DNA from 4 places in the Alkalibacterium sp. m-11 genome. Region 4 is predicted to be linked to each of the others. Evidence: riboswitches for the same ligand, from Rfam matches in the RefSeq annotation. Region 4 holds a riboswitch; each other region holds the start of a gene.
The links. Region 4 has a riboswitch for thiamine pyrophosphate ahead of ACYQ2O_RS10215 (YkoF family thiamine/hydroxymethylpyrimidine-binding protein). Riboswitches for the same ligand answer to the same signal wherever they lie in the genome.
Positions count from the first base shown of each region.

Region 1: linked by a shared signal. The riboswitch ahead of thiT (energy-coupled thiamine transporter ThiT) and the one ahead of ACYQ2O_RS10215 (YkoF family thiamine/hydroxymethylpyrimidine-binding protein) in region 4 are both predicted to bind thiamine pyrophosphate.
Region 2: linked by a shared signal. The riboswitch ahead of tenA (thiaminase II) and the one ahead of ACYQ2O_RS10215 (YkoF family thiamine/hydroxymethylpyrimidine-binding protein) in region 4 are both predicted to bind thiamine pyrophosphate.
Region 3: linked by a shared signal. The riboswitch ahead of thiM (hydroxyethylthiazole kinase) and the one ahead of ACYQ2O_RS10215 (YkoF family thiamine/hydroxymethylpyrimidine-binding protein) in region 4 are both predicted to bind thiamine pyrophosphate.

Region 1 is NZ_BAAGIR010000083.1:420-6,278, reverse strand. It holds gene ACYQ2O_RS08585 (ABC transporter permease) at 1-310, opposite strand, end outside; gene ACYQ2O_RS08580 (betaine/proline/choline family ABC transporter ATP-binding protein) at 356-1,522, opposite strand; gene cls (cardiolipin synthase) at 2,000-3,454, opposite strand; gene thiT (energy-coupled thiamine transporter ThiT) at 3,545-4,111, opposite strand; TPP riboswitch at 4,202-4,307, opposite strand; gene ACYQ2O_RS08565 (ribonuclease J) at 4,334-5,859, opposite strand, start outside.
Region 2 is NZ_BAAGIR010000130.1:402-5,425, forward strand. It holds gene ACYQ2O_RS10270 (lactonase family protein) at 1-918, shown strand, start outside; gene ACYQ2O_RS10275 (flavin reductase family protein) at 1,151-1,774, shown strand; gene ACYQ2O_RS10280 (PTS sugar transporter subunit IIA) at 1,930-2,436, opposite strand; gene ACYQ2O_RS10285 (undecaprenyl-diphosphate phosphatase) at 2,630-3,457, shown strand; TPP riboswitch at 3,535-3,636, shown strand; gene tenA (thiaminase II) at 3,942-4,610, shown strand.
Region 3 is NZ_BAAGIR010000024.1:19,901-24,270, forward strand. It holds gene ACYQ2O_RS04385 (arsenate reductase family protein) at 181-555, shown strand; gene ACYQ2O_RS04390 (glycine cleavage system H family protein) at 545-901, shown strand; gene ACYQ2O_RS04395 (2-hydroxymuconate tautomerase) at 958-1,137, shown strand; TPP riboswitch at 1,267-1,363, shown strand; gene thiM (hydroxyethylthiazole kinase) at 1,453-2,259, shown strand; gene thiD (bifunctional hydroxymethylpyrimidine kinase/phosphomethylpyrimidine kinase) at 2,256-3,071, shown strand; gene thiE (thiamine phosphate synthase) at 3,068-3,712, shown strand; gene ACYQ2O_RS04415 (SDR family NAD(P)-dependent oxidoreductase) at 3,826-4,370, shown strand, end outside.
Region 4 is NZ_BAAGIR010000128.1:134-5,226, reverse strand. It holds gene ACYQ2O_RS10225 (AAC(3) family N-acetyltransferase) at 1-807, shown strand; gene ACYQ2O_RS10220 (GNAT family N-acetyltransferase) at 841-1,359, shown strand; TPP riboswitch at 1,455-1,559, shown strand; gene ACYQ2O_RS10215 (YkoF family thiamine/hydroxymethylpyrimidine-binding protein) at 1,601-2,227, shown strand; gene ACYQ2O_RS10210 (ECF transporter S component) at 2,227-2,814, shown strand; gene ACYQ2O_RS10205 (ABC transporter ATP-binding protein) at 2,807-4,273, shown strand; gene ACYQ2O_RS10200 (energy-coupling factor transporter transmembrane component T family protein) at 4,258-4,980, shown strand.

The sequences.
Region 1 (5,859 bases), on a different contig from region 4:
TACCTCTAGCTGCGTCAACAAGGTCCGGATTCACACCCTTCATGCCTGTATACGTATTTCTGAGGATCGGAAGCAGAGAGTAAATGAACAGTGCCATGATAGCCGGAAACTGACCGATCCCAAGAAAAGGAATCATCAGTGCCAGCAGTGCCAGTGACGGGACAGTCTGAAGTATGGATGCCAGACCGATGAAAAACGTCGCCAGCTTATCCGTCCGTGTCAGCAGGATGCCGACTGGGACAGCTACGATCACCCCTAAACCTAATGCTACTATTGATATATATAAGTGCTCCCAGATCAGTCTCATCATCTGAGCACCATAGTTGTTAAAAAAATCGATCACTTAGGTCTCCTCCTATTCTGATTCTGAAAACTGGGTCGTCTCTAGAGGAATGCTTTCCACTTCTTCGTCATCTCCCCAGATTGTATCGTAGACGATATCTACCAGTGATGCCCGTGTAACAAGACCTTCCAGTTTCCCTTCTTCGCTGACAACAGGGATGTTCTTGTATCCACGCTTGAGCATCTTGTCTGCCACACTGCTCAGTAAGGTTCCGGATTTTACGTAATAGACATGAGACATAATGTCCTGCACTGTAGAGGCTGTCTTTCTATTTTTGTTGATTGCTTCGAAATCGACCAGCCCCTGAAGGACATTATCCATATCAGTCACAAATAACGTATCTACTCTTCTGTCTCTCATGACACGAATAGCTTCTCCCAGCGTAATATCCGATGTAACTGAAATGGGTGTCTTCACCATGACCTGATCGACCGTCTGCATGGTTGAACGCTGCTGCAGTCTGTCCTCACCCAGGAAGCTCTCGACAAATTCATTTGCAGGTTCGGCTAAAATATTGTCGGGTGTGTCATACTGAATGATTTTTCCTTCTGACATGATCGCAATCTTGTCTGCTAGCTTAAGTGCTTCGTCCATATCATGAGTAACGAATACGACTGTACGGCCCATCTCTTCCTGAAGGTGCTTGACCAGTTCTTGTAAAGCATCTCGAGTGATCGGATCCAGTGCACCGAACGGTTCATCCATTAGGATAATATCCTGATTAGCGGCAAGTGCTCGGATGACACCAATTCTCTGCTGTTGTCCGCCAGAAAGTTCCTGTGGGTAACGGTCAAGAAATTCAGGACCCATATCGACTCGCTTCAGTAGACGTTCTGCGGTCTCCTGCATTTTTTCTTTTTCCCATTTTAATAATTTTGGAACCATTACAATATTTTCGTATACTGTCATGTGAGGCATAAGGCCTGTCTGCTGGATAACATATCCGATTTTTCTCCTCAGCTGAACGGCATCTTCTTTTTTTATGTCTTTTCCGTCAATAAGAATCTCTCCGGATGTCGAATCAATCATCCGATTGATCATCCTCATGGTCGTCGTTTTCCCACTCCCAGACGTTCCGATCAGAACGACAAATTCTCCTCCGTTGATGGTAAACGATACATCGTCAACGGCCTTCGTTCCATCTCCGTATACTTTTGATACATTTTTGAACTCGATCATAATCGTATCTCCTCTACGTTTATTCTGCTATGGTCTGAGTTTTAACACATAAAAAAACTGTATGAATCCACAAAAGGAATAGACCTTCTTCTCTTCACACAGACACAGACACATAACTGGATTATGTACCAGCGGTTACCTCATTCATTTTTAATGATCCTGCCTAACCTTACTGGCTAATTAGTTTCTTCAAGCAAATACATGCAATTTACCCTACATATTTTTGCAATAAAAAGGTCCTTATTCATTATTACAGAAAGCTTAAACAATTGCAAATCATACGTTTTTAAGCCAGCTTCGTTGTGATGACCCATTGTAACCGCTTGTATAATTTTGCATATAAAAAAAGCATTTTATGATTTAATCATTATAATAGGATGAGACAGCATTAATTAAGGAATAAAAAAAACACGCCTGTTCAATATGCTGGACGTACCCTAAGGATTTCCACATGCAGTGAACAGACGTGAATGATAGTTATAGTATGGGTGAAAAAAGCCGGGAAAACTGCTGTTTGAAAATTTCCCATCTGGAATAATTTTTGATCATGTCTTCTGTCAGTAAATACGATTTCTTTTCATCCTCTTCAAAAAGTCTGACCTGTTTTTTGGCGAGGTAACGATCATAAATAAATGCATTGACTTCAAAATTCAGACGGAAACTTCTTATATCAAAATTTGCAGTCCCTACTGATAAAATCTCACCGTCTATCACAATAACTTTGGAATGAAGAAATCCATTGTCGTAAATATGAACTTCTGCCCCACTCTTTACCAGTTCTTCTGCGTAGCTTAGAGTGGCACGATAAATAAATGGATGATCCGGCTTGTTAGGTATCATCACTTTCACTTTGATGCCTGACAGGATGGCTATTTTGATTGTTTCCATCAATGCTTCATCAGGAATGAAATAAGGTGTCTGGATCAAAACGGATTCTTTAGCCATACTGATCATTTTGATGAACCCTTTCTTGATGGCATGCATCTCATTGTCCGGACCACTGGAAACGATCTGCATATCTGTAGACCCTTTTAGACTTGAAAACGGGAAATAAACTTCCCCATAGTTTACTTGCTTGTCTTTAGATGATGCGTTCCAGTCCATTAAAAATCGAGTCTGCAGAGTAAGCACACCATTTCCCTCTATTCTTAGATGGGTATCTCTCCAGTAGCCCATTTTTTCGTACATACCCAGATAATCATCGCCAACGTTAAATCCTCCAGTGTAGCCGACTTTTCCGTCAACCACTACGATTTTCCGGTGATTTCTATAGTTTAGACGCAGGTTGATCAGGAAAAATTTCGAGCCGAAAAACGGTTCAGCATGGCCGCCGTATGTTCTCAGTTTGTTGAAGAAATCTTTGCCCAGTACTCGGGCACCAACCGGGTCGTACAATACTTTGACCTCAACTCCCTGTTTCGCTTTTTCTTCTAGAGCCCTCAAGAGTCTCAGACCTATATTATCCCCTCTAAAGATATAATACGTCACATGAATATGATGCTCTGCTTTCTCAATATCTCTTATGAGCTGGTCGAATTTTTCCTCTCCATCACTTATAATTCTTACTTTATTGCCTTTTGTTAAAACAGCCTGATTACTTTCCAGAAATAAACGGACCATTTCAAATGTCTTATCCTGATAATTTGATTCAGGAACATCAAGGTTCTCTGATTCGATCAGACTCTTCTGTGACTCGACCAGCTGAGGCATCCCGATGCGGTCCTGACTTCGAAGATCAAAAATAGATTCCTTTGATATTTTTCTTCCTAAAAACAGATAGATCACAAATCCGAAACCTGGCAGCATCGTAATGACCAGCAGCCAGGCCCAGATCGCTGCGATGTCCCGTTCCTTTTCTTTAAACACAGTAAATATGGCTAAAGCCGAGTTCAGAAAAATAAACCCCCAGAAAATCGTGCTTAAAATCGTCATACAGGTCTCCTTCATACACTAAGGTAATGTTATTTATCTTAGTGTACATTAGCCTGTAACCTCCTGTCCACTATCTTAAGCCGGCAACAGTTATTTCCCTTTAGGAACAAAAATCAGTGGAGACCGGTCATACAGCATCAGCAATACGATCATGGTCACTAAGGCGGTCGAGATCATACTCAGACCGTTCATGACTAGAGAAAATGTAAAGGCACTGAGTCCCCATAAAGCATAGTCTCCCCAGAATATCCAGCCGGCTATAAAGTGCCAGAAATACCGAGCGGCAGCTCCAACTAGAACAGCAGCGACGATAGTCATGTTTACCCGTTTTCCTTTCTGGTTTCTGATCCCCTCAAGAATGTCTTTGGAGTAGAATCCGGCCAGCCCAATGCTCGCATAGGTGATTGTGTATTCAATAATGACTTGATACACATTCAGCATGTATACCGATCCTGTAACAAAATGAAGGATCCCCCATAAAAAACCGGCAAATATCCCTGGCCCCAAACCTCTTCTGATAGCGTAGAAAGTCAACGGAATCATGCCTAAGGAAACACTGAATGACGACCCTATTCCTGAGGGAATCCAGGAGAGCACCATCCCAAGTGCGGCAAATAAAGTCCCTTCAAGATAGATCCTCAACTGTCTGTTCTGCATAAAAAAATCTCCTCCTCTAGTTAGTTTACTGAACTAGGGAAGGAGATTATGACATTTATGAGAGCGCGCTTGTGCCTACTCTGATCTGTCGATCTCAGTTAAGTACTCTTCCTGCGCACGTATGAACGTACAGGTTCTAAGGGTCTGAACTCACAGTTCACTCTCAGCCAATATATTGACTCCCCTAGTACAGTATCTGATATTTAATTATATACAAAATAATTATCTCGTAAAGCGTCTGTTCTGATTGACTTCCATAATTACTGGAAGAATGATCGGTCTTCTCTTCGTTTTCTTGAACAGGTGGTTATTCAGGCCTTCACGAATATCCTGTTTGATTGAACCCCAGTCAAAATCGTTATGCTTGAGATTTTTTTTGACTATACTCTTCACTATTTCCGTCGATTCATTAATCAGATCCTGACTCTCTTTTACAAATACAAATCCGCGCGTAACGATATGAGGATCAGACACGATACGCTGCTTTTTACGGTCGATTGTAACTACTGCAACGAAAATACCATCTTCTGACAACAGACGTCTGTCACGCAAGACAATGTTCCCGATATCACCGATACCTATCCCGTCGATCAGTGTATTATCTGCAGATACCTGTCCGCTTTGTGTCATTTTATTTTTAGCATAGCTAACGACGTCACCATTACTCAAAATAAAGATATTCTGATAAGGGATTCCTGTCTCATTTGCCAGGTCTGCATGGGCAGCAAGCATTCTGTATTCACCCTGAATCGGTATGAAGTAAGTCGGTCTCAGCAGGTTGATCATCAGCTGCAGATCATTAGGCGTCGCATGCCCGGACGCTTTCAGTCTGCTGGATAACTTGACTACTGTCCCACCGGCTCTATAAATCAGGTTTTCTGTCTCAGCTACCATGACTTCCATTGCTGTAGATGGGCTGGTAGCAATAAACACAAGATCCCCTTCTTTGATGTTCACCTGATCATGATTAGATGTAGCCATACGGTTGAGTGTTTTGATTGGCTCACCCGCTGATCCCGTTTCGAGAACCAGAATTTCGTCGTCATCATATTTATCGATTTTACTGATAGGTTCAATCAGATGTTCATCAGGCAGTGTCAGCTTGTCAAGATCCATGGCTGTTTCTAGAATAGCTTCCAGGTTCTTTCCAGTGATGAACACTTTTCTACCTGAACTGTGCGCCGCATTTAAAACCTGCTGAATTCTTAAAATATTGCTTGCTACTGCAGCCACGATAATCCTGCTGCTGGTATCCTGAAAGATATCAAGCACTTCTTCCTGGACTTTTTTCTCAGACACATTTTCAGTCTGACTTTCTGCGTCCCCAGAATCACTCAGCAGGGCCAGAACGCCTTCTTTACCTAAGTCTGCGATCTGAGAAAGATCTGTTCTGTACATGTCCTGAGAACTCTGATCGAACTTGAAGTTCCCGGTGTAGACAATGTTTCCTTCTTCTGTATGAACGGCGATTCCCATTGAATCTGGAATCGTATGGGTCGTACGGAAGAATTTGACTGTTGTTCCATTAAAGTCGATTTCAGTGTGTTCATCGATCACATGATAGTCATCGAAGGATGTCGACAGATTAGACTGACCCACAAACAGCTTAGCTAAAGCTATAGTCAGCTCTGAACCGAATACAGGAACATTAAATGTATCAAGGAAATAAGGCAGTGCGCCAATTGCATCTTCATGGCCATGAGTCAGAAAGACTCCGGTAATTTTGTCTTTGTTTTCTTCAAGATAAC
Region 2 (5,024 bases), on a different contig from region 4:
GGCAGCCCAACTTATCTTGACGGATCTGAGGATTACAGCCTGCTGTTTTCTGTTACCAAAAAGGATAACGGAACAGGTGGCATTGCTTCATTCAAACAGTCCGATTCCGGTGAATATGAGCTTGTAGATGAATGGCTCGAAGAAGGCGCTCCTCCCTGTTATGTAGCTTATGATGAAGATAAGGGGCTCCTCTATACTGCCAATTATCATAAAGGAGAAGTTGCTGTCATCAAAGTTTCTGATAAAGGCAAACTGGAACTACTGGATAAATCAGTGCATTCAGGTCGATCCGCCCATGAAAATCAGGATGGCCCTCATGCTCACTACTTCGATCTGACTCCAGACAAGAAGTATCTGGTGGCCTGTGATCTCGGAACAGACCAAGTTTACACTTATTCTCTTACAGAAAATAATGAGCTGACAGAAGTGGCAGTTTTTGAAACAGCTCCCGGCACTGGGCCGCGTCATATAGCCTTTCATCCTGATCAAGCTGTTGCCTACGTTTTTGGAGAACTTAGCAGTGAGGTTCTGACTCTGTCTTACGATTCTGAATACGGCTCTTTCAGTCACCTTCAGACAGTTTCTTCTATTCCTGAAGACCATACAGCTTTCAACGGTGGAGCAGCGATAAGAGTTTCTTCAGACGGCCGATTCGTTTATGCATCAAACCGCGGACACGACTCCATTGCCATATTTTCTATCAATGTGGACGGTACGTTGACGCTGAATGACTATGTACCGACTGAAGGAGAGATTCCACGTGACTTTAATCTGGACCCAACGGAATCTTATGTCGTCGTCGGGCACCAGGATACTGATAACCTGACTTTATTTGAACGAGACGCTTCTGATGGAAGCCTGACCTTGCTTCAAAAAGATGTCTACGCCCCTGAAGTCATCTGCGTTCAGTTCCTATAAGTCGATTGATCCTGATACAAACAATTCATTTGAAAGAGAGGCGTTCCCTCTCTTTTTTATTGTATTGATTTTATTCTTCAGAATTTGATATACAAAAATCGGCTCTATCACTTCTTGCCATTTATAGGTCTCAAAACAGGAGGATTGTTCAAAAACTGGAAAGAATCTTGAATTCAGAATATACTTAACTAAGTACCATTACATTATGACTACGAAAAGGAGTATCTCCCTCATGCATCATTTTAAAACATCCGACTTATCTGCCAAACAGCAGTATAAATTTCTAACCGGCAGCGTAATTCCCAGACCAATTGCCTGGATTACATCACTTAATGAAGAAGATGACATTGTTAATGCTGCCCCCTTCAGTTTCTTTAGTGTAGCGTCCAATCAGATCCCACTTCTTACTGTCTCTATCCTGCGCTCAAACGGAAAAGCTAAAGACACAGCTTTGAACATCATCGATCAGAAAGAAGCTGTCGTTCATATCGTGAGTAAATCACTAACTACAGATATGAATGAGACATCTGCTCCTCTTGCCTCTGATGAGAGCGAGCTGGACCGGACAGATCTCTCATTAGTCGACAGTTCGTCCGTTAAAGTCCCTGGAATCAGAGAAGCCCTGATCCGCTTTGAAACCACTCTGTATCAGCATATTCCCATCGTAGACGAATCTGGAGAGGTTGTAACCGACCACTTCCTTCTTAAAGTGACCGATGTGCACATCGATCCAGCCGTATATGATTCTGAGAAGGAATATATCCTCCCCGAACACCTTGAACCAGTGGCTCGATTGTCTGGAAATGCCTATTCTGAAATAGGAAAAGTATTTACCATTGTTCGGCCACAGAACTGATTGAGCATTAGTCAGATTTATCTCGCTGATTCTGAATGTAAATTTTCCGATCAGCTGAACTGCCTGGCACAAATGTGATGAACGCTGGTATTTATACACACTAGAGATCAAAAAAAAAGCCTCAAGAATATCCTTTCCGAGGCTTTTTTAGTGTGTTATTTAGAAGAAACAGAACCGATTTCTGCGCCTTTTTGGGTTTCTCCAGTAGTTGACAGGTCATAATCTCCTACTTGATCCATGTTGGTGAAAACGATGATGACTGTGTTTTCTTTACCGGCAGCTTTCAGGCCTTCAAGGTCTACTGTAGAAATTTTAGTTTCCGGTGTAACCGTGTCGCCTTCTTTGACTAAAGTGTCAAATGGTCCGCCTTCAAGTTCTACAGTGTCGATACCGATGTGAATCAGAACTTCTATGCCGTTATCCAGCTCAAGTCCAACTGCGTGCTGAGTCGGAAAGACACTGACAACCTTACCTGAAGCTGGTGAATAGATGTCGCCATCGCTTGGTACAACACCAAACCCGTCTCCCATCATTTTCTGTGAAAAGACCGGATCATCCACTTCATCGATTGGAATAACTTTTCCATTAACAGGGTTGCTTAATACGACTTTCGTTTCTTTAGGTTCATTCCCTTTTCCTTTTAAAAAGTCAAATACTCCCATATTTCTCCCTACTTTCTTAATATTTTGTGCTGACAGTATACATAATTTCCTATACGTATTCTATAAATAATAGTAACACATCCTAGTGTAAACAAAAACTAAAAAGATTTTGTGATGAATTCTTCATATTCTTATGGTTTTTTAACGCCTGTTTTTGTTAAGATGGAAGAGTTGAATTTAACTAAAAGGAGATATGACTGTGTTATTAGAATTAATAAAGTCCATCATACTGGGCGTAGTACAAGGAATTACAGAATGGCTCCCTGTCAGCAGCACCGGACACATGATCCTGGTAGACGAGTTTCTCATACTTAATACTACTGACGAATTCAAGGAAATGTTCCTTGTAGTCATTCAGCTGGCTTCCATTATGGCGGTAGTTCTGCTTTATTTTAAAAAACTTAACCCCTTTGACTCAGGTAAAAATGATCTGCAGAAAAAAGAAACCTGGCATATTTGGTACAAAGTACTTATCGGTATCATTCCTGCAGGAGTATTCGGCATACTGTTTGAAGATGCCATCCATGACCTTTTCTATAACTGGATTACAGTAGCAGTAGCCCTCATCATCTATGGGGTCGCATTTATCGTAATAGAGAAACGTAATGAAGGAAAGATTCCAACTATAGCAACTTGGGAAGATTTAAATTATAAAGTCGCCCTCATGATTGGTTTCTTTCAGGTGCTTGCTCTGATTCCAGGTACATCCCGTTCAGGTGCAACTATTGTCGGGGCCATCCTTATTGGAACAGCCCGTCCGATTGCTGCTGAATATTCTTTCTTCCTGTCCATACCCGTGATGATGGGTGCAAGTCTGATCAAACTGCTGGGTTTCGGCTTTACTTTCACATTAGAAGAATTGCTCATTCTGATCGTCGGCTGTATTGTATCTTTCCTGGTATCAATCTTTGCAATCAAATTCCTAATGAACTATATCCGTCGAAATGACTTCAGCTCATTCGGCTGGTACAGGATAGCTGTAGGTTTCGTCGTCATCGGATACTTCTGGCTGATTGGGTAAATCATTTAGTTCTGTTCCTTTTTTCTTGCGATACGAGGACACATATGCCATAATGACTTTGAAAGATAATTGAATATCTCTTTCACTAGGGGAGCCGCTGACGGCTGAGAAAAGCAATGCTTTGACCCTTGGAACCTGATCTGGTTAACTCCAGCGTAGGGAAGTGGAGCTTAGATCATTATGTATGGAGTGTTTTAAACGACTCTCCAACGTTCATCATGACTTTTAAGTTATGCCGCCCTGCAGATTAGCAGAGCGGCTTTTTTTGCAGTCAGATAACTTAAATATATTGATGAAGTTAAATGCGTAGATCCATTCCCATTCTTCTCGCGCCCTTCACTTCCTGTATCAGTCCGCTTTTCTCAGTCGGTGTTCTTCTTGTTCGTCTTGTTCTTTTGGTTCGTCTGCCCGTCAGCTATAGTTCTTTTAAGCAGAGACCATAAAGTCCGCAAATTGTAATTACCATACTACTGGAGGCTAAACCATGTCATTTACCGAAGAATTAAGGCAAGAAGCTGATTCAATATTCCAGTCTATTTTCAGACATCCATTCGTACAAGGAATAGGATCTGGAAAGCTTGAAGCTGAACAGCTTATACACTATGTCAAACAGGATTTTGAATACTTAAATACCTTTAATCAAGTATACGGTATAGCTATTTCAAAAAGTGTACTTAGAGAAGATATGGCAGTTTTTAACAATCAGATCACTTTTATTCTGGATGCTGAAGTACATCCTCACACTAATTTCTGTCAGGTAGCTGGTGTCAGATACGAAGATTTGCAATACGAACCTCTAGCACCGTCTGCCCATCATTACACCCGTCACATGCTTGATGTCGCCCAGCGAGGAAGTTTTGGAGAGATCCTCGCTGTTCTGCTCCCTTGTCCGTGGACGTATCTGGAAATCGCTCATTACCTTAAAGAGAATTTTTCTATAGATGAGGCTCATCCTTTTGCTGAATGGATTTCCTTCTATGCAAAAAATGAAGTGGATACGATTATCAATACATTCAGAACACGTCTTGATGCTTATGCCGAAACAGCTTCTGACACTGAGAAAGCCATCATGAAGGAAGCTTTTGTCAAAAGCTGTCAGCTGGAATGGATGTTCTGGAATATGGCATATGAGATTGAAAAGTGGCCGGTCTGAGTAAGCGTTCTGAGTGAGGAAACAGGTGGAATTGACTTGGTCAGCTAGTTTACGACCCTACTCGAGGTCGAGATTGTAATTGAGTGTGTTCTAAGACTCATCATACAGCCTACTCATCCAATCCAAAAGCTAAAATGTCCATACCCATACACTAAATTTCTAATTTGAGTATAGAAAAAGCCGTCAAATCGAGTGGAAATTTCCCTGACTCGATTTGACGGCTTTTATTTTGACTAATCAGCACATGATGAAACAACCTAGAATTTTTCATATCACTGAATAAGGAATCCTTTTAACGTAATTCCGAAAGAAGTCTCCCACTTCTAAGCGTATGGGTGCGAAGCACCAGTGAAAGTGGGAGATGAATTTCGGTCAAGCGATAGCTTGAAGTGGTTAATCTGTCCTTTTTGTTGT
Region 3 (4,370 bases), on a different contig from region 4:
ATCCTTCCTTTTTTTGCGGAGAATACGAGCTGGAACATGCAGTTTGTGTGGATGTAGTGTTATTGATAGTTACTTTTGATAGTGAAGAAACATAAGCACAGTCATTCACCACTGGAATCCTCTCATTTATTTTTTGACTCAAGTGGTCTATAATTGAAAAAGATAACTAGGAGGGACGTTATGAAATTTTATTGTCACCCACGTTGTTCAACGTGCAGAAAAGCGAAAAACTGGCTGGAAGAGCAGTCAGTACCTTACCAGGAAATTAGTCTGCTGGAGGAGACCCCGTCAAAAGAAAGCTGGGTAAGGATCCTGTCAGACACTGATCGCTCGATCAAATCTTTTTTTAATACGAGCGGAAATGTTTACAGAGAACAGAACCTTAAAGAAAAACTTCCGGAAATGTCTGTAGAAGAAGCAGCGGAGTGGCTGTCCTCAAACGGGATGGTAGTCAAAAGACCGTTTGCCATTGAAGGAGACACATATACATCAGGCTTTAAAATCGATGAGTACGAACGTGTCTGGAGTAAAGGAGAGCAGAAAGATGTCAATTAAATATCACGCTAATGGATTGTGGATCGAGAAATTATCGCCATCAGATTATCGCATCGGTCTATCCGAAAAGGGCCAGGACGATTTAGGAGAAGTCATGTTCGTGGAAATCAGTACAGAACCTGGGAATCTGAAAGCAGGAGAGGCCATTATCAATGCTGAAGGGGCTAAAGCAGTGACTGAGCTGACAATACCTTTTGACGTGACAGTTAAGGAAGTCCACGTTGAAGTTGAAGATGAGCCTGACTTACTGAACTCATCTGACAAAGAGGATAACTGGCTGCTTCTGGTAACAGACATTGATGATTCAGTGTTCAATTCGCTTAATACAGATCCTTTTGCTGAATAAGCTGAAATCTTGCTGGATCGTGATGCGCATTAAACAAGCGAAAGGAGGCAGATGAGATGCCGATCGTACATGTAGAAATGATTGAAGGCCGTTCTAAAGAACAGAAAGAAGGGCTGATCAGAGACGTTGTAAAAGCAGTTGAGACCCATACGGGTGCACCTAAAGAAGCAGTGACTGTGATCATCAACGAAATAAATAAGGAAAACATTGCTACTAAAGGCGAATACCACGGATAATAAGTTAGAGGGCGCAGACAGGATCTGTGCTCTCTTTTCTATAAGTGTATTTTAAAATTCAGAAGCTAGCTTAGATAGGGTTTCCTAGTCTGTTTACCGAAACTATGATAAACTGGTAGTAATGAAGTCTGATATCATCAGGGGAGCTTAAAGGCTGAGAAAGGTAAGACCTGACCCATGACCTGATCTAGGTAATGCTAGCGAAGGGAGATGTATGTTTCAAGCAGGAGACAGACGAATGCTTGACTATACTAAAATCTTCCACGTGCCTGGTGGAAGATTTTTTGTCTACATAACACAAACAGGGGGGTCAAGATGAATTCTGACCATGCTATTTTACACATTAAAGACCAGAATCCGCTGGTACACACGATCACTAATCAGGTTGTCGCTAATGATGTTGCCAATGTGCTGCTGGCCATTGGTGCGTCACCCATTATGGCAATTGCAAAAGAAGAGGTCGAAGAAGTAACGGGTATGGCCGAGGCCCTCGTCATTAATATGGGTACACTGACTTCTGATTCACTGGAAAGCATGATTCTGGCCGGACGACAGGCAAACGCTCAAGGCAAACCGGTCATTCTGGATCCTGTTGGTGTCGGAGCAACGACTTTTAGAAAACAATCAGCTCAAAAACTTTTTGAAAATGTTGACATGACGGTGATTCGAGGCAATGCATCAGAAATTGCGTCTCTAGTCGGTGTCAGCTGGCAGTCAAAAGGAGTGGATTCCAAAGATGAAGCCACCTCGCCAGTGGATGTTGCAGTCAGCTTGGCTAAGAAAAGACACTGTATTGTAGCTGTATCCGGAAAGACGGATATTGTCACAGATGGCACAAGAGTATTTGCTGTTTCGAATGGCGATCAGCTGATGGCAAAGATCACTGGAAGTGGCTGTATGATGAGCGGAATCATCGGAGCTTTCCTTGGAGTAGTAGATGAATCTGACATGCTCAGTCGAGTTGTACTTGCTCATGCCGCTTTCGGGATAGCTGGAGAGAGGGCGGCGGACTCGAACATAAATCGGCCGGGAAGTTTCAGGGCGGCACTGATCGATGTGCTCCATAGTCTAACAGATGACGACCTGACTAAACACACACGAATAGAAAGGATAATCCAATGAGTAAAAGTAAAATACCACAAGTGCTGACTATTGCAGGAAGTGACAGTGGCGGAGGCGCAGGCATACAAGCGGACTTGAAAACTTTTCAGGAACGTGACGTTTTTGGCATGTCAGTGATAACGGCTATAACAGCTCAAAATACGACTGGGGTACAGGGCGTTCACCCTGTACCGATCGAAATGGTCAAGCAGCAGTGGACGTCGGTCCTGTCTGATTTTAATGTCGCTGCAATCAAGACAGGAATGCTGGTCAATGGGGAGTATATGAAAGCAGTAGCTGAAGTACACAAAGAAGTGGCGTCTATTCCTCTAGTTATTGATCCTGTGATGATTGCTAAAGGCGGGCATCCATTAATGGAAAAGAGTGCTATCTCTGTCATGCGGGAAATCCTGGCTCCTCTCGCTATGGTGATCACACCTAATATTCCTGAAGCAGAAGCACTGGCTGACATGTCCATTTCTTCAAAAGAAGATATGGTCAAGGCAGCCGAACGATTGCAGGAAAAAGGGTGTAGAAATATTGTCATAAAAGGAGGACATGCAGTGGACGAGTCCCATGCAGATGATCTGCTGATGCTTGAAAACGGTGAACAGATATGGCTGCGTTCAGAACGTATCGATACGAAAGAAACCCACGGAACTGGCTGTACCTTTGCTGCCTGCATTGCTGCAGAGTTAGGAAAAGGGCATTCAGTGGAAGAGTCCGTACGAACAGCTAAGAAATTTATCCAGGCTGCAATCAGGAGTCACTTGGGTATCGGACATGGACATGGACCGACGAATCACTGGGCATACAGAAAGGAACACGAATGACACGAGATATTAAAGCTATGCTGGAAATTTACTTTATTGCCGGCACGCAGGACTGCAAAGAAAAGTCGCTCATCCATACCCTTGAGGAAGCTCTTCAGGCAGGTATAACTTGTTTTCAGTTCAGAGAAAAAGGAAAAGACAGCCTGGAAACTGCCCCTGCTGCTCGGGTGAAAATGGCACAGGTCTGTCAGCTTCTGTGTAGACAGTATAATGTACCATTCATAGTTAATGATGATGTCGACCTTGCCCTCAAGCTGGAGGCTGACGGGATCCATGTCGGTCAGGGGGATTATCCGATTCAAGATCTGATTTCAAAATGGGGAGACCGATTTATCATAGGCTTGTCTACCAATAATGTCTCACAATTCAAAGAAGCAGAGACAATCAGTGGACTGGATTACGCAGGGATCGGTCCGGCTTTCACGCCATTATCCAAGCAGGACCATGAAGACGTAATCGGTCTGAAAGGTATCAAGGACGCGATGACTGGACGAGATCACCTTCCTGCTGTGGCAATTGGCGGCATCAACCCTTCAAATGTTAGAGACGTCTGGGCAACAGGAGTCGATGGGGTAGCGGTCGTGTCGTCTATCACACGAGCCGTTTCAGTAATAGATGCAGTGCAGCGATTAAAAAAATAAGTGATTAAATAAAAAAAGAATTGTGAATCTGTAGTGAAATATTGAACAGATTCTACAATTCTTTTTGTGTATCCTGCATAATGAAAGCGAATACAATAATGAGGAGGGTACTTATGAAGGTAAACGGAAAAACAATCGTCGTGACAGGCGGAGGGGCCGGGATGGGCAGGGAACTTGTGCTTGAGCTTGCCAAGCGAGGAGCAAGAGTAGCAGCGGTCGATATCAACAAGGAAGCAGTACAGGAGACGGCCAGACTGGCTCCGGAATCAAAGGAAAAGATCTCAACGCATGTCGTGAATATAACGGAAAGAGAAGCCATTGAAAAACTGGTGGATGAGGTAAAAGAATTTCATGGGACGGTCGACGGCATTATAAACAATGCAGGAATCATCCAGCCCTTTATTGACGTCAACGATTTAGGTTACGATAAAATCGAGCAGGTCATGAATGTCAACTTCTACGGAACATTATACATGGTGAAAAGTTTTCTTCCGGAGCTGCTTAAGCGACCGGAAGCACATATACTGAATGTAGCAAGTATGGGCGGCTTTCTGCCGGTACCCGGACAGTCGATTAACGGTGCATCAAAAGCAGCCGTCAAGCTGATGACTGAAGGGCTGCGTTCAGAACGTTATTTGATTCAAAGGACTGTACTGGG
Region 4 (5,093 bases):
ATGGGACAAGAACTGATCAAAAATACGGCATGGCCAAATACCGTTCAATCTTTGGCTGAGGATATGTCAAATTTAGGATTGAAGAAAGATGCCATGGTCCTTGTTCATACGTCATTATCAAAAGTCGGCTGGGTAAATGGGGGAGCCCAGGCTTTCGTTGATGCGCTGATGACGGTGATCGACGAAAGAGAAGGGACAGTGGTCATGCCGTCTCAGACTGGTGACTGGAGCGAGCCGTCAAAATGGCAGTATCCGCCAGTCCCTGAAAGCTGGTGGGACACCATTCGCGAAACGATGCCGGCCTTTGATCCCGAAAAGACACCTTGCCCGTATATGGGTGTAGTGGCCAATCTGTTCCGAACCTATCCGAATGTAAGAAGAAGCAGTCATCCGGCAGTCTCTTTTACGGCCTGGGGAAAGAAAGCTGATCAGCTGACGTCAGGTCACTCTCTGAACTTTGGACTGGGTGAAGGCTCGCCGCTCAAAAAACTTTATGACGAGAATGCCCTGATTCTGGCAGTCGGAACGGATTATGACACCTCAACGGCCATGCACTTAGGCGAATACCGTGCACCGAATCCGACACTCAAACCTGAAGGGACAGCCATCCTGGAAAAAGGTATCAGAGTCTGGCGGACATATGACGACATCGAATTGGATGAATATCAGTTTAGTGCCATTGGAAACGAGCTCGAGAAAAATGGTCTAGTTACAATCGGAAAAATAGGCAAAGCAGAAGCCAGACTTTACCGGGTCAGAGATGCGGTCGATCAGTCGACCAGACACTTTACGGCACTTAGAAAATAGACATAAACTTCTTAAGCAAAAGGGGAGAACCGAATGAGCACGTATTTTAAATTGGTTGGACTAGAGGATCTGGATACCCTTCAGGCTATCAGTATCGAGACCTTTACAGATACGTTCGAAAAAGACAACACAGAAGAAAACATGACAGATTACCTGTCCAAAGCCTGTACAAAAGAGAAGCTGAGTCAGGAGCTCGCCACAGAAGGGTCACGATTTTACTTTCTATATGCAGACGATGAACTGGCCGGTTATCTGAAACTGAATGCAGGAGAAGCGAGAACGGAAGACATCGATCCTGATGGACTGGAAATCGAACGGATCTATATCCGTACTGGATTCAAGCGCAGAGGGTTGGGGACGAGTCTTTTAAACAAGGCAGTCGAGACAGCTGAAGAACAGGGCTGCACGAGCATCTGGCTGGGTGTCTGGGAACATAACGAGCCTGCGAAAGCATTCTATAAAGCCAAAGGATTCAAGAAAGTAGGGAGTCACTCCTTTTTCATGGGGAACGACGAGCAGACGGACTGGATTATGCTTAAAAGCCTCAGTTAGACAAGGGGGGGCAGAAAACAGATGAAAGCAGTTAAAAATGTATTGTATTCTGTTCGTCAAATTGGTATAGTCATTGTGGTACAACAAAATTAAATACGGAAGATCCTGGGAGTCTCGAATTGGAGGCTGAGAGTGATGTATATCAGACCAGTAACCTGATCAGCGTAATGGCTGCGTAGGAAGTATCTTATATATTATGGCTCTTTCCTATGGTTTTTTTTCGTTAGGAGGAGTTTTTTTCATGCAGAAAAACTATGTCAACTACGGAAATTGTTCAGTCGGAAAGCCTGGTTCCACTTTGGAAATTACAGGCGCACGTTTCAATTTATCGCCGATGAGTGACGATTTCAAATCGATCATTTTAGGTGCGATCAAGCAGGTCGATCTATCGAAAGTCTGGGCACAGACCGACCATATTTCAACAGTTTACCGTGGGAAAGAAGAAGCGGTATTCGATGCACTGAAGGCTGCCTTTTTGTATGCCTACAAGGAAGGGGTTCATATGACTCTCGAATCGACTATTTCAAAAGGGTGTCCCGGAGATACGGACAGTGACTACACACTGGAACTTGACGATCCAAGAGTCAATCAGGCCGAAACAGAAGCAATCGATTTTCCGGTAATCGGGAAGTTTGCCCTTTACCCAATGGGCTCTGACAACTATATGGCAACTATTGCCAAGGTCGTCAACGAAGGGATCGATAGAGGTGTGGTGACAGGTTCTGGTCATTACGGAACGAATCTGGGTGGCAGCGCACAGGATGTCTTCGACTATCTGGAATATGTGTCGCACACAGTCGGCAGTGAAGTCAGTCACTACATCAGTCAATTCACCTTGCACTGTAACGTACCGGAGGGAGAAATCTAATGAACAGAAAACCATTAAGTCTTCGCGACTATTTGTTGATGTCTTTGATTGCCGTCGTTTTTGGGATTGTCTTTTTAATGGCTGTATATGCGGGAACTGCTTTGACTGCTGTACTGACACCGATGGGACTCGGCATACTCGGCTATGAACCCTTTTATGGTATCTGGTACTCGGCAGCCCTTGTCACGACCTACATGATTAGAAAGCCGGTAGTCGGTGTTGTCACTGAAGTGGCCACTGCACTCGTGCAAATCCTTTTAGGCAATATGTTCGGAGCAATCGTACTGATCTCTGCTTTTATTCAGGGCATGGGTGTCGAGCTGGCCTTCTTCGCTACTCGCTATGAAAAATACACTTACAAAGTATCGATGCTGGCTGCCGTAATCACCACACTATTGTCCTTTGTCTGGACAGGGTACAGAGCCAACTATCTGGCTATGAACTGGGGTATCGTCCTGTCGATTTTCGTCATTCGTCTGTCGAGCGCCTTGTTTTTCACCGGTTTCGTGGCAAAATGGTTGTGTGACAAGCTTAATGAAGCCGGTGTACTGAATCATAACCTGAAAGAAAGTGACGCCGTTGAATGAACCCGTTCTATCCATAAAGAATCTGACATTTGAAATAGACGGAAAACAGCTGATTGACCAAGTCAGTCTTGATATTCAACCGGGTGAGACCGTCCTTCTCTGCGGGAGAAGCGGCAGCGGGAAAAGCACCCTGGCTAACTTGATAAATGGGTATTATCCCGAATACGGCGGAAAGCAGGCTGTTGACCGACTTGCCATAAAAGGAGAGGACATAAGCAGACTGTCGGTAGTCGAGCGTTCAGATAAAGTACAGACAATCTTCCAGAATGCCCGGCTGTCTTTTTCCATGCGGACGCTGAGAGAGGAAATGGTCTTTTGTCTGGAAAACAAACGCAAAGCTGTAAGCGAGATAAATCAGGTGATTGAGCAGAAGGCCGCACTATTCGGTCTGAGAAATCTGCTGGACCGCTCCTTTGATGATTTGTCCGGCGGGGAACTGCAAAAAGCCGCCTTTATCTGTGCCTCGCTGACTGACGTGCCGCTCTTCATTATGGACGAACCTTTTGCCAACATGGACGATGAAACGGTTGAGACTTACATGAGCTACATCAATGAGCTGACTGCCAGTGGTAAAGCGGTTCTCATAATCGATCATCATGTCAAAAGATGGGCTGATGTAGACCGCTGGCTTCTGATGGATGCTAAGCAGCAGCTGACCGATTTGTCCGAACTGGCAGATCAAGAGTCACGAATCAGACGCTTGATGGCTGAAGGCATCTGGCTTGATGAGCTTGAATTGAATAGAAAGCCGGTTCAGTCGGACGAATCTGTTTTGGAACTGGACAATGTATCAGTTTTCTATGAAGAAACCGTGCGCCGTTCTTTTTTCAAAAAAGAAACCAGAATTCACACCTTGATAGAAGAAGCCAGCTTTGAACTCAAAAAAGGCTCTCTCACTGCTTTAATCGGGCCCAGCGGAGTCGGCAAGTCGTCTTTATTCAAGGCGATTTTAAAAGCGGCCCCTTACAAAGGTGACATTCGACTCAACCAGGATGATACAAAGAAATTAAAACCTAAAGACCTTTACGCTCAAGTGGGGCTGGTGTTCCAGGATCCCTCTCTGCAGTTTGTCAAAACAACGCTCTTAGATGAGATGGCGGTTAGTTTGCGAGCCTGGGAGACAGTTGAGGAAAGCCAGGTTGAACCGGAAGCGAGAGCGATTTTGTCTAAACACGGCTTCGAGCAGAAAGAAAAGCAGTCACCATGGGTCATTAGTCAGGGTCAGCAGCGCCGCTTGGCTGTTATCTGCATGACCGTCGGCAAGCAGCAATTGCTCCTCGTTGATGAACCGACTTACGGGCAGGATGCCGCCAATGCCAAACTGATTATGGATAAACTCAGTGAACTGTGTCAGGCGGGGATGACCTGTTTGTTTACCAGTCACGACCGTCATCTGGTTGACGCTTATGCTGATCAGATAGTTGAAATTAGAGAGAAAAGGGTGTGGAAGCAAAGATGATCGATTCTATCAATCCGACCGCCAAGACGGTTGGAATTCTGCTAGGCAGTATCGCTTTAGGCCTCACCTTTGACTGGCGAGTAAACCTTACAGTTTCCTTTGTAGGGATGCTTTTTTTGGCTACTTCCAGACGCACTGAGCCTGCCCGCCTGATGAAAGTAGTCCTGCCGCTTGCGGTGGTTTCGATGAGCTACTTCTTCACCGGCTGGCTGTTCAGTTCCGAAGGCGTTCAATTTGCTTCCGGTGCTTCTGATTTAGCCTTGCCGACTGGACGGGATCTGGTGAATGGTCTGAATCTGAGTTCGCGCATTTTTGCCTTTGCCATGCTTGGTATTAGTTACGGGATGACTACCGATTCCGGTGAACTGATTGCCAGTCTAATTCAGCAGGCTAAGATGCCAATGAAAATGGGCTATGCCATTTTGACTGCAGTGAACCTGACCTCACTGATCAAGACCGAACACGAACAGTCCAGACTGGCACTTCAGGTCAGAAACATTCCCGTCAAGCCTCTGGACAGCAAGCCACTTTTTACGATGATGATTCGAATGGTGCACTGGTCAGAACGCTTGTCTCTGGCCATGGAATCTAAAGGGTTCAGCGAAGAACGCGTGATGCAGCTGAAGATGACAGTCAATCCCATTGATATTGTATTTGCGGCGGGACTACCTGTAGCCATAGCTGTACTGGGATTTGTAGTTTTTTAATAATACATGCCAATTCAATAGAAGAGATGTTCATGAGTGATAAAATAGTCATTCGTGGACATCTTTTTCTAAGGTCTTCTGTATGAGGTGAAAAAGAGATAAGTTGTGAACGA